DNA from 3 places in the Micromonospora sp. NBC_00421 genome. Region 1 is predicted to be linked to each of the others. Evidence: predicted binding sites of a transcription regulator. Region 1 holds the regulator's gene; each other region holds the start of a gene.

Region 1 (3,189 bases):
CGCGACCTGCTGCCCTGAGCGCGCGACCCGGGCCGGTCCGTGGCGGTGCCGGGCCGGCGCACGACGGTGCCCGGCCCGGGGTGGTTCCCGGCCGGCCGGGGGAGCGGCCGACCGGGGCTCACTTGATGAAGCTGGTGGACATCGGGTAGCGGTAGGCCTGCCCCTCGTTGGCCTTCATGCCGGCGATGATCCCGAACAGGATCTGGATCACCACGACCGCGATGCTGGGCAGGAAGAGCAGGCACCAGCTCACGAAGAGCAGCACGAACGCGATGATCGACCAGAGGATCTGGAAGTTCAGCGCGGCCAGCGCCTGGGCCCGGACGGCCGGCGACTGCTGACCGCGTACCAGGTAGGCGATCAGCGGGGCGACGAAGCCGAGCGGACCGAAGCTGATCAGCGCACCGGCGGCACCGCCGAAGTGCGCGACAAGTGCCCAGGTCTTGTCCTCGTTGTTGGCGTAGCCACCGGCCGGGGCGCCGTACGCGCCGGCGGTCGGATATCCGCCACCGGCCGGGGGGTAGCCGCCCGGCGGCGGGTAGCCACCGGACGGACCGTAGCCGCCCGACGGCGGCTGGTCACCGGTGGGCGGCGGATACCCGCCGGGCGGGGGATACCCGCCCGACCCCGGGGCACCGGACAGTGGTGCGGTGGGTGGCTCGTATGGCGAGCCCTGGCCAGCGTTCGGGTCCGGCGGGTAGCCGTCCCCCGCGCCGGGCGGGCGAGGTGGTTCAGTCATGCCGCCACGGTAGGGGCTGCCGGCAAGGGCGCACCAGAGCGACACTGGTGAGGTTGGCCTCGACGTTCGGTCAGCGACCGCGCCGGCCGCCCGCCGGGGGCGGCCACACCGACGGTCCGTCGTTGATCATCGCGGCGGCGGTACTGCCGTCGTAGACTGGCACTCGCTACAGTCGAGTGCCAGAGCGGTTGCCGGGCGCAGCGGCTGCCCCGGTCGACGTGCATCAGGAGGTGGGAGATGGGTCTCGACGACCGCAAGCTCGCCGTGCTGCGGGCGATCGTCGAGGACTACGTCGCCACGCAGGAACCCGTCGGCAGCAAGACGCTCGTCGAGCGGCACCAGCTCGGGGTCTCCCCGGCCACCGTCCGCAACGACATGGCGGTGCTGGAGGAGGAGGGCTACATCCGGCAGCCGCACACCAGCGCCGGCCGGGTGCCCACCGACCGCGGCTACCGCCTCTTCGTCGACCGGCTCTCCCGGGTCAAGCCGCTCAGCCCGGCCGAGCGCCGGGCCATCGAGCGCTTCCTGGTCGGCGCGGTCGACCTGGACGACGTCGTGCACCGCACCGTGCGCCTGCTGGCGCAGCTCACCCGGCAGGTCGCCGTGGTGCAGTACCCGTCGCTGGCCCGCTCGTCGGTGCGGCACCTGGAGCTGGTGCCGATCTCCACCACCCGGCTGATGCTGGTCATGATCGCCGACACCGGGCGGGTGGAGCAGCGGCTGGTCGAGCTGCCCGCGCCGGTGCCCGCCGACGACGTCACCGACCTGCGCCGGTTGGTCAACGAGAAGCTGGTCGGCAGCCGGTTGTCCGACACCCCGCCGTTGGTCCAGGCGCTTGTCGAGGAGTCCGCGCCGCACCTGCGCGGTGCCATGACCACCCTCTCCACCGTGCTGCTGGAGACCCTCGTCGAGCGCACCGAGGAGCGGCTGGCGCTGGCCGGCACCGCCAACCTCACCCGGGGCGGCCTGCTCGACTTCCAGGGTTCGCTGCGTCCCATCCTGGAGGCGCTCGAAGAGGAGGTGGTCCTGCTCAAGCTGATCGGCGAGGCCGAGCCGAGCACCACCCGGGTGCTGATCGGCGACGAGAACGAGATCGACAACCTCCGCGCCGCCTCGGTGGTCAGCACCGGGTACGGCCCGGGCAGCACCATCGTCGGCGGGTTGGGTGTGCTCGGCCCGACCCGGATGGACTACCCCGGCACCATCGCCACGGTGCGGGCCGTGGCACGCTACGTGGGCGAGCTGCTGGCCCAGAACTGACCAGTCAGGGCCGACGGCCGGCTCCGGCCGCCGACCGGCGCAACGCGAGACGAACATGAGGACACGGAACGCAGTGGCCAGGGACTACTACGGCATCCTCGGCGTGAGCCGGGAAGCCTCCGACGACGAGATCAAGCGCGCCTACCGCAAGCTGGCGCGGCAGTTCCACCCGGACGTCAATCCGGACCCGGAGGCACAGGAGAAGTTCAAGGACATCAACGCCGCGTACGAGGTCCTGTCGGACGATCGGAAGCGGCAGATCGTCGACCTGGGCGGCGACCCGCTCGCCCCGGGCGGCGGGGGTGCCGGCGGCCCGGGTGGCCCCGGTGGGGCGGGCCCGTTCGTCGGTTTCCAGGACATCATGGACGCCTTCTTCGGCGGCGCCGCCGGTGGCGCACGCGGACCGCGCCCGCGTACCCGGCCGGGTGCCGACGCGATCCTGCGGCTGGAGCTGGACCTGCACGAGACCGCCTTCGGCGTCGAGGCCCCGATCACCGTCGACACCGCCGTGCTCTGCACCACCTGCTCCGGGGCGGGCACCGCAGCCGGCACCCACCTGGCGACCTGCGAGGCGTGCGGGGGCCGGGGCGAGGTGCAGTCGGTGCAGCGGACCTTCCTCGGCCAGGTGGTCTCGGCCCGCCCGTGCACCGTCTGCCAGGGCTACGGCACCACCATCCCGCACCCCTGTCCCACCTGCGCCGGCGACGGCCGGGTGCGGACCCGCCGCTCGCTGACCGTGAAGATCCCCGCCGGGGTCGAGGACGGCATGCGCATCCGGCTGGCCCAGCAGGGCGAGGTCGGCCCGGGTGGTGGCACCGCCGGTGACCTCTACGTCGAGATCCACGAGCGCCCGCACGACGTCTACTCCCGCAAGGGCGACGACCTGCACTGCCGGGTCACCGTCCCGATGACCGCCGCCGCGCTGGGCACCCGGCTGACCATCAAGACGCTGGACAGCGAGGAGACCGTCGACGTCAAGGCCGGCACCCAGCCGGGCAGCACGCTGCGGCTACGCGCCCGGGGCGTACCGCACCTGCGCGGCACCGGCCGGGGCGACCTCTACGTCCACCTCGACGTGCGTACCCCCACCAAGCTCGACGCCGACCAGGAGAAGATGCTGCGGGACTTCGCCAAGACCCGGGGCGAGGAGGTCGCCGAGCTGAGCAAGCAGGGCGGTTTCTTCTCCCGGA
Region 2 (3,189 bases), 2.3 Mb from region 1:
TACGCGATGCCGCCGGTCCCGTCGGTGACCAGCACGGCGGCGGCCAACCCCCGGCTGACCACCTGGCCGGCCGCGCCCGCCCGGCTGGCCGGGTCGGAGCGCAGGGCGACCGCGTCGGCGGCGGCCCGCAACTGCTGGCAGAGCGCGTCGATCGAGGTACGGACGGCGGACGCGGCCAGGCCCAGCCGTTCGGTGGACCGGCTGCGGTCCACCGTCGACAGCGTGGTGCCGACGAAGGCAGCGCCGAGCAGCACCGGGCCGAGCACCACCGTGAGAAAGGCCGCCGTCAACCGCCCGCGTAGCGTCAACGCTGTCCCCCCGGAAGTCCCAGGCCCGTTCCTGCGATGCTGACACAGAGCGACCGATTTGACAGCGTTGCGTCAGGAGTGTTGCGTGCCCGATTTTTCTGCCGAAGCGGAAGTCGTCCATGCGGCGAAACGCGAGACGCGCGCCGCGTTGCTCGCCCACCGCCGGGCGCTCACCGCGCCGCAGCGGGCCACCGCCGCGATGCGCGTCCAGGCCGAGCTGACCGAGTTGGTACGCCGCCTGCGCCCGACCAGGATGACCGGGTACGTGCCGGTCGGCTCGGAACCGGGCGGCCCCGACCTGCCCGAGGTGCTCCGCACCGCGCTACCGGCCGGGGCGGAACTGCTGCTGCCGGTGCTTTGCGACGATCTCGACCTGGACTGGGCGTCGTACGCCGGGCCGGGCACCCTGGTCGCCGCCGGTCGGGGCATGCGCGAGCCGGACGGTCCCCGCCTGGGCCGGACGGCGATCACCGGGGCGACCCTGGTGGTGGTGCCCGCGCTGGCGGTCGATCGACGCGGGATGCGGTTGGGTCGGGGCGGCGGCTCCTACGACCGGGCCCTGGCCCGGGTGCCGGCGACCACCCTGACCGTGGCGCTGCTGCACGACGGCGAGCTCCTTTCCTCGCTACCCGCCCAGCCGCACGACCGGCCGGTGCGGGCGGCCCTCACCCCGTCCGACGGCCTGCGCCCACTCACTACGACCCCCTCCGCCACACCCTGAGCGCCCCCGCCTCCGTCGACCGGCGGTCCTCCTGCCCGCTCTCCCGACGGCGGGGCGGTGCTCCGACACCCGCGTCCGCTCCGCCGGGTGTGGGGTGCCGGGGGGTGACGATCGTCCCCGTCCGCTGGACGAACCCGGGTCGCATGACGCACCATTGGCACTCGAATACGCCGAGTGCCAATCGGCCGTGCCAGATCCGGAGGAGAACGTGCCCACGTACCAGTACGCCTGCACCGCGTGCGGCCACCAGCTCGAGGCGGTGCAGTCGTTTTCCGACGAGCCGCTGACCGAGTGCCCCGCCTGCGAGGGGCGGCTGCGCAAGGTCTTCAACTCGGTCGGTGTCGTGTTCAAGGGTTCCGGCTTCTATCGCACCGACTCCCGGGCCTCGGGCGCCGAGGGCAAGAGCGGCGCCGCGAAGTCGGAGAGCACCTCCTCCGGTTCCGGCACGGACTCCTCGGGCTCGGGCAAGTCCTCCTCGGGCACGTCTTCCTCGGGCTCGTCCTCCTCCTCGGGCACGGGTTCGGGATCCTCAGGCTCGGGATCCGCCCCAGGATCGGGTTCGGGTACTTCGACGAGCGGTGGTTCCGGCTCGACCAAATCCCCCACCGCCAGCACTCCCGCCTGACCCCGCACACCCCCGACGTCCCTGCCGCCCCCGGGCCGCAGGAACGTTCGACACCCTCCCCCTCCCTCCCTCCCCCTCCTCCCTCCCCCTCCTCCCCTCCCTCAGCGTTGATCAAGAGGTTTCGGTCAAGAATCGGCCTTCTGGTGACCTAAATCTCTTGATCACTCCCGGCTCGTAGCTCCGTCTGGGTGGGGGACGGGAGCGGGGGGTGGGGGGGTGGGGGGTTTTCCACAGGTTCGTTTGTTGTCCACAGGCTGCGGACGACGGCTCGTGGGTTGGTGGTCCCGCGCCTAGCCTGCTGAAGCGGGATGCCGGCAGGGCGCCCGGTGAGCGGCGGAGGTGTGGTCATGACGGCCGGTGGCATGGATGGTGAGGGCTCGCTGCGGCCGTTCCGTTGGCCGCGCCGCCCCGGCGGGGGAGCCCTGCTGCGGGCGGCACTGGTGGCCGCCCTGCTCGGATTGGCGGTGCTCGTCCTGGACACCCCGACCGGCTGTCCCACCAGCGCTGCACCACCCACCGTCTCCCTCGCCGCCGCAGGCTCCTCCACCCCGACGACCGACCCGGGCGGATGTCCCGCTCCGCCGACCGGGGCGACGGACGGGGCTGCCGCCGCGAGCCAACCCGGCCACGCTCGCATCGCACCCACCCCGGGTACCGGCGGGACCGTTGTCCCCGGTGGGGCGGACGGGAGCCGGTCCGCCGACGGGGACACCCCGGCCGCGCTGCCGCTGCCGAGAGGCTTCGTGGGGGTGCCGGTACGTCTGGCCGAACCGGCCGCCCTCGCGGTCCTCCGCCCCGGCGCGCGGGTCGACCTGCTCGTGGTGCCGGGTGGTCGGACGGCCGGTGAGACCATCCTGCTGGCGGCCGACGCGCTGGTGCTCGACGTGGTGGGTGGAGGTGCCGCCGACGGCTCGTCCGCGCTCTACCTGGCGGTCCGGCCCGATCAGGCGCAGCGCTCCGTCGGCCAGCCGGAGGGCAGCCGGTTCAGCGTCGTGGTCCGGGGCTGAGCCACTCACGTGTCGACACAGCGGTATCGCACCCGCCCGGGTGCGCCACCGGAAGTGGATCCCGCCGGCCCCACGTCAGGACGATATTGATCGTGCGGGCCCGCACGATGGCCGGCGACGCTCAGTCCCAGTGCGGAGGACGCTCGGCGAGCAACCAGTCGTCGTTGCCACCACGGCGCTCACCCCAGCCGAAGTCGGTGTCGTCGGCGGTCTGCTCGGGCAACACCACGAAGTCGTCGCTGAGGTCGACCGCGCGGTCGTCGTCGCCGGGCACGCCGCGCCCGGCCGGGTCCTCGGTGATCACAACCGGCAAGACTACCCGGAGGACCGGCCCGATCGACCATCCTGCGGAATGGCGGGTCGACCCGTTCCGCGGGCCTGGTTGGTAGCGTCGGACGGCGTGACGACGCCCAGCGGTGCCAGCCCCGAGGACGACTACTGGCGACGCCCGCCCGCGCAGCAACCCACCCCCGCACCCACCGAGCCGACGCCCCCGACGAACGCAGCCGAGCCGAAAGCCGAAGCCGG
Region 3 (3,189 bases), 610 kb from region 1:
GGACTTGCCACCGCCGTCGATGACCGTGGTGTTCTCCTTGTCGACCACGACCCGCCGGGCGGTGCCGAGCGCCTCCAGGCCGACCTGGTCGAGCCGGTAGCCCAGCTCCGGGGCGACCAGCTCGGCGCCGGTCAGGATCGCCATGTCCTGGAGCATCGCCTTGCGGCGGTCGCCGAAGCCGGGGGCCTTGACCGCGCAGACCTTGATGGTCTTGCGGATCGCGTTGACCACCAGGGTCGACAGCGCCTGACCGTCGACGTCCTCGGCGACGATCAGCAGCGGCTTGCTGTTCTGGAGGACCTTCTCCAGCAGCGGCAGCAGCTCCTCGATCGCCGAGATCTTCTGCGTGGTGATCAGGATGTACGGGTCGTCGAGCACCGACTCCTGAGACTCCGAGTCGGTGACGAAGTTCGGCGAGATGAAGCCCTTGTCGAACTGCAGACCCTCGGTCACCTCCAGCTCGGTGGTGAGGGTGGAGCCCTCCTCGACGGTGATGACACCGTCGCGGCCGACCTTCTCCATCGCCTCGGCGATCAGCTCGCCGATGGTGGCGTCCTGCGCGGAGATCGTCGCGACGTGCGCGATCGACTTCTTGTCGGCCACCTCTACGGCCCGGCCGAGCAGCGCCTCGGAGACCTTGGCCGCCGCCGCGTCGACACCCCGCTTGAGGCCGGCCGGGTTGGCACCGGCGGTCACGTTGCGCAGGCCCTCGCGCACCATCGCCTGGGCCAGCACGGTCGCGGTGGTGGTCCCGTCGCCGGCGACGTCGTTGGTCTTCGTCGCCACCTCCTTGACCAGCTGCGCGCCGAGGTTCTCGTAGGGGTTGGTGAGCTCGATCTCCTTGGCGATGGTCACACCATCGTTGGTGATCGTCGGCGCACCGAATTTCTTGTCCAGGACGACGTTGCGCCCGCGCGGGCCGAGGGTGACCTTGACCGTGTCCGCGAGGGCGTTGACACCGTGCTCCAGCAGGTGCCGGGCGTCGTCCGAGAAGCTCAGGATCTTCGCCATGAATGTCCCTTCGAAGCGACGTCGCCCCGGCCCGGCGAGCCGGACCGGGGCGACGACACTGGAATCGGTTGGTTACTTCTCGATGACCGCGAGAACGTCGCGGGCGGAGAGCACCAGGTACTCCTCGCCGGCGTACTTGATCTCGGTGCCGCCGTACTTCGAGTAGAGGACGGTGTCGCCGACCTTGACGTCGAGCGGCACGCGGTTGCCCTTGTCGTCGATCCGGCCCGGGCCGACGGCGAGGACGGTGCCCTCCTGCGGCTTCTCCTTGGCGGTGTCGGGGATCACGATGCCCGACGCCGTGGTGGTCTCAGCCTCGTTCGCCTGGACCACGATGCGGTCCTCGAGCGGCTTGATCGCAACCTTGGTCGCGGTAGTCACGGGCATACCCTCCTGGGGTACTTGGTTTCGTTGCCGGCCGAGAGTCCGACCAGCGTCAATTGCCACATGCCACCGGGCGGGGCCGTCGTCGCGGGTGCCGGTCCGCCTGGCGTTCAGCACCCGGACCGGATGGCCCGGGACGCTGGCACCCTCAGGGTGAGAGTGCTAATCGCAGGTTATTCCTCGGCTAGCACTCCGTCAAGGAGAGTGCCAACGAGACACCTCCCGTGTCGCCCCGGCCCAACCCCGGCCATGATCGACTCAACGGTGGCGACCCTGCGGTGCCGACCCCGCCCGGAGGCCGCGACCTCGGCCCGCCCGAGTCGACCTCCGGGACGGACCGGACAATGGGCGGGTGGATCTGGACCAGTTCGCCGCGCTGCGTACCCCCGAGGGGTCGGCCGTGCTCACCGCGGCGACCGAGGTGGCCGGCGGCGATCCGCTGGCCGCGGCGGCGGCGCTGCGGTCGCGCGGGGTGCCGGCCGGGCTGGCCGCCGCCGCGCTGACCCAGGCCGAGCTGCGCCGCCGGGCGGTCGGCAAGTTCGGCCCGGAGGCGGCCGGGATGTTCCTCACCCGCCCCGGCCTGGAGCAGGCCACCCGGCGGGTGGTCGCCGACCGGCGGGCCGCCCGGCTCGCCGCCGCCGGGGTGCGCGCCCTCGCCGACCTGGGCTGCGGCCTCGGCGCCGACGCGCTCGCCGCCGCCCGCGCCGGCATCCGGGTGTACGGGGTGGAGGCCGACCCGGTCACCGCCGCGCTGGCCGCCGCGAACGCCGAGGCCGCCGGGCTGGCCGCGATGTTCACCGTGGAGTGCGGCGACGCGACGGCGTTCGACGTGACCCGGGTCGACGCGGTCTTCTGCGATCCGGCCCGGCGACGGGCCGGCACCGGACGACGGATCTTCGACCCGAACGCCTACTCACCACCGTGGGACTTCGTCACCGGGCTGGCCGGGCGGGTGCCGCACACGGTGGTGAAGGTGGCCCCCGGCCTCGACCACGCGCTGATCCCGGCCGGGGCCGAGGCGGAGTGGGTGAGCGTCGACGGCGACCTGGTCGAGGCGGCCCTCTGGTGTGGTCGGCTCGCCGAGGTGCCCCGCCGGGCGACCGTGCTGCGGCCGGGACCCGCCGACCGGCAGCGCTCGGCGAACGGCACCGCCTCCGGTCGGCCCGCCGGCGGCGAGCCGGCCGCCGCCCACCAGTTGACCGGCACCGGTGCGGCCGAGGCCAAGGTCGGACCGGTCCGGCGCTACCTGTACGACCCGGACCCGGCGGTGGTCCGCGCGCACCTGGTCGCCGAACTGGCCGACACCCTCGACGCGACGCTGGCCGACCCGACGATCGCCTACCTGTACGCGGACACCCCGCAGCCGACCCCGTTCGGCCGCTGCCTGGAGATCGTCGACGTGCTGCCGTTCTCGCTGAAGCGGCTGCGCGCACTGCTGCGGGAACGTCGGGTCGGCCGGGTGGAGATCCTCAAACGGGGCTCGGCGCTGACGCCGGAGCAACTGCGCCGGGACCTGAGGCTGGTCGGGGAGAACCCGGCCAGCCTGGTGCTGACCCGGGTCGCCGGGGCACCGACGGTGCTGGTCGGTCGACCGGTCGCGGGCGGGGGCCGGCCGGGCTAACGTGGCCGGCATGGCGGGACAGGCCACCGCGGCGACGGCGTTGCTGACCAAGCGGAAGATCACCTACCGCACCCATCCGTACGACGTCTCCCCGGACGCGCCGAACTACGGCGCGCTGGTCGCGGCGGCTCTCGGGGTACCGCCGGAGCGGGTGTTCAAGACGCTTGTCGCCG

The links. The regulator HrcA, encoded in region 1, represses chaperone genes, less so after heat shock. The targets are predictions, from matches to a motif close to GGTTNGCACNCTCNNNNNGAGNGTGCNAACC.
Region 2: a site for HrcA is predicted at 1,182-1,212, ahead of OHQ87_RS21020 (FmdB family zinc ribbon protein). Genes of this name have one in related genera too.
Region 3: a site for HrcA is predicted at 1,533-1,563, ahead of groES (co-chaperone GroES). Genes of this name have one in related genera too.

Annotation. Positions count from the first base shown of each region.
Region 1 is NZ_CP107929.1:64,039-67,227, forward strand. Features, by position in the region: gene hemW (radical SAM family heme chaperone HemW) at 1-18, shown strand, start outside; gene OHQ87_RS00275 (DUF4870 domain-containing protein) at 119-739, opposite strand; gene hrcA (heat-inducible transcriptional repressor HrcA) at 977-1,999, shown strand; gene dnaJ (molecular chaperone DnaJ) at 2,073-3,189, shown strand, end outside.
Region 2 is NZ_CP107929.1:5,000,317-5,003,505, forward strand. Features, by position in the region: gene OHQ87_RS21010 (sensor domain-containing diguanylate cyclase) at 1-308, opposite strand, end outside; gene OHQ87_RS21015 (5-formyltetrahydrofolate cyclo-ligase) at 394-1,029, shown strand; gene OHQ87_RS21020 (FmdB family zinc ribbon protein) at 1,238-1,654, shown strand; gene OHQ87_RS21025 (flagellar biosynthesis protein FlgA) at 2,002-2,661, shown strand; gene OHQ87_RS21030 (hypothetical protein) at 2,783-2,965, opposite strand; gene OHQ87_RS21035 (hypothetical protein) at 3,062-3,189, shown strand, end outside.
Region 3 is NZ_CP107929.1:6,683,417-6,686,605, reverse strand. Features, by position in the region: gene groL (chaperonin GroEL) at 1-1,011, opposite strand, end outside; gene groES (co-chaperone GroES) at 1,084-1,398, opposite strand; partial or broken gene OHQ87_RS31480 (methyltransferase domain-containing protein) at 1,748-2,510, shown strand; partial or broken gene OHQ87_RS31475 (THUMP-like domain-containing protein) at 2,576-3,016, shown strand; gene ybaK (Cys-tRNA(Pro) deacylase) at 3,027-3,189, shown strand, end outside.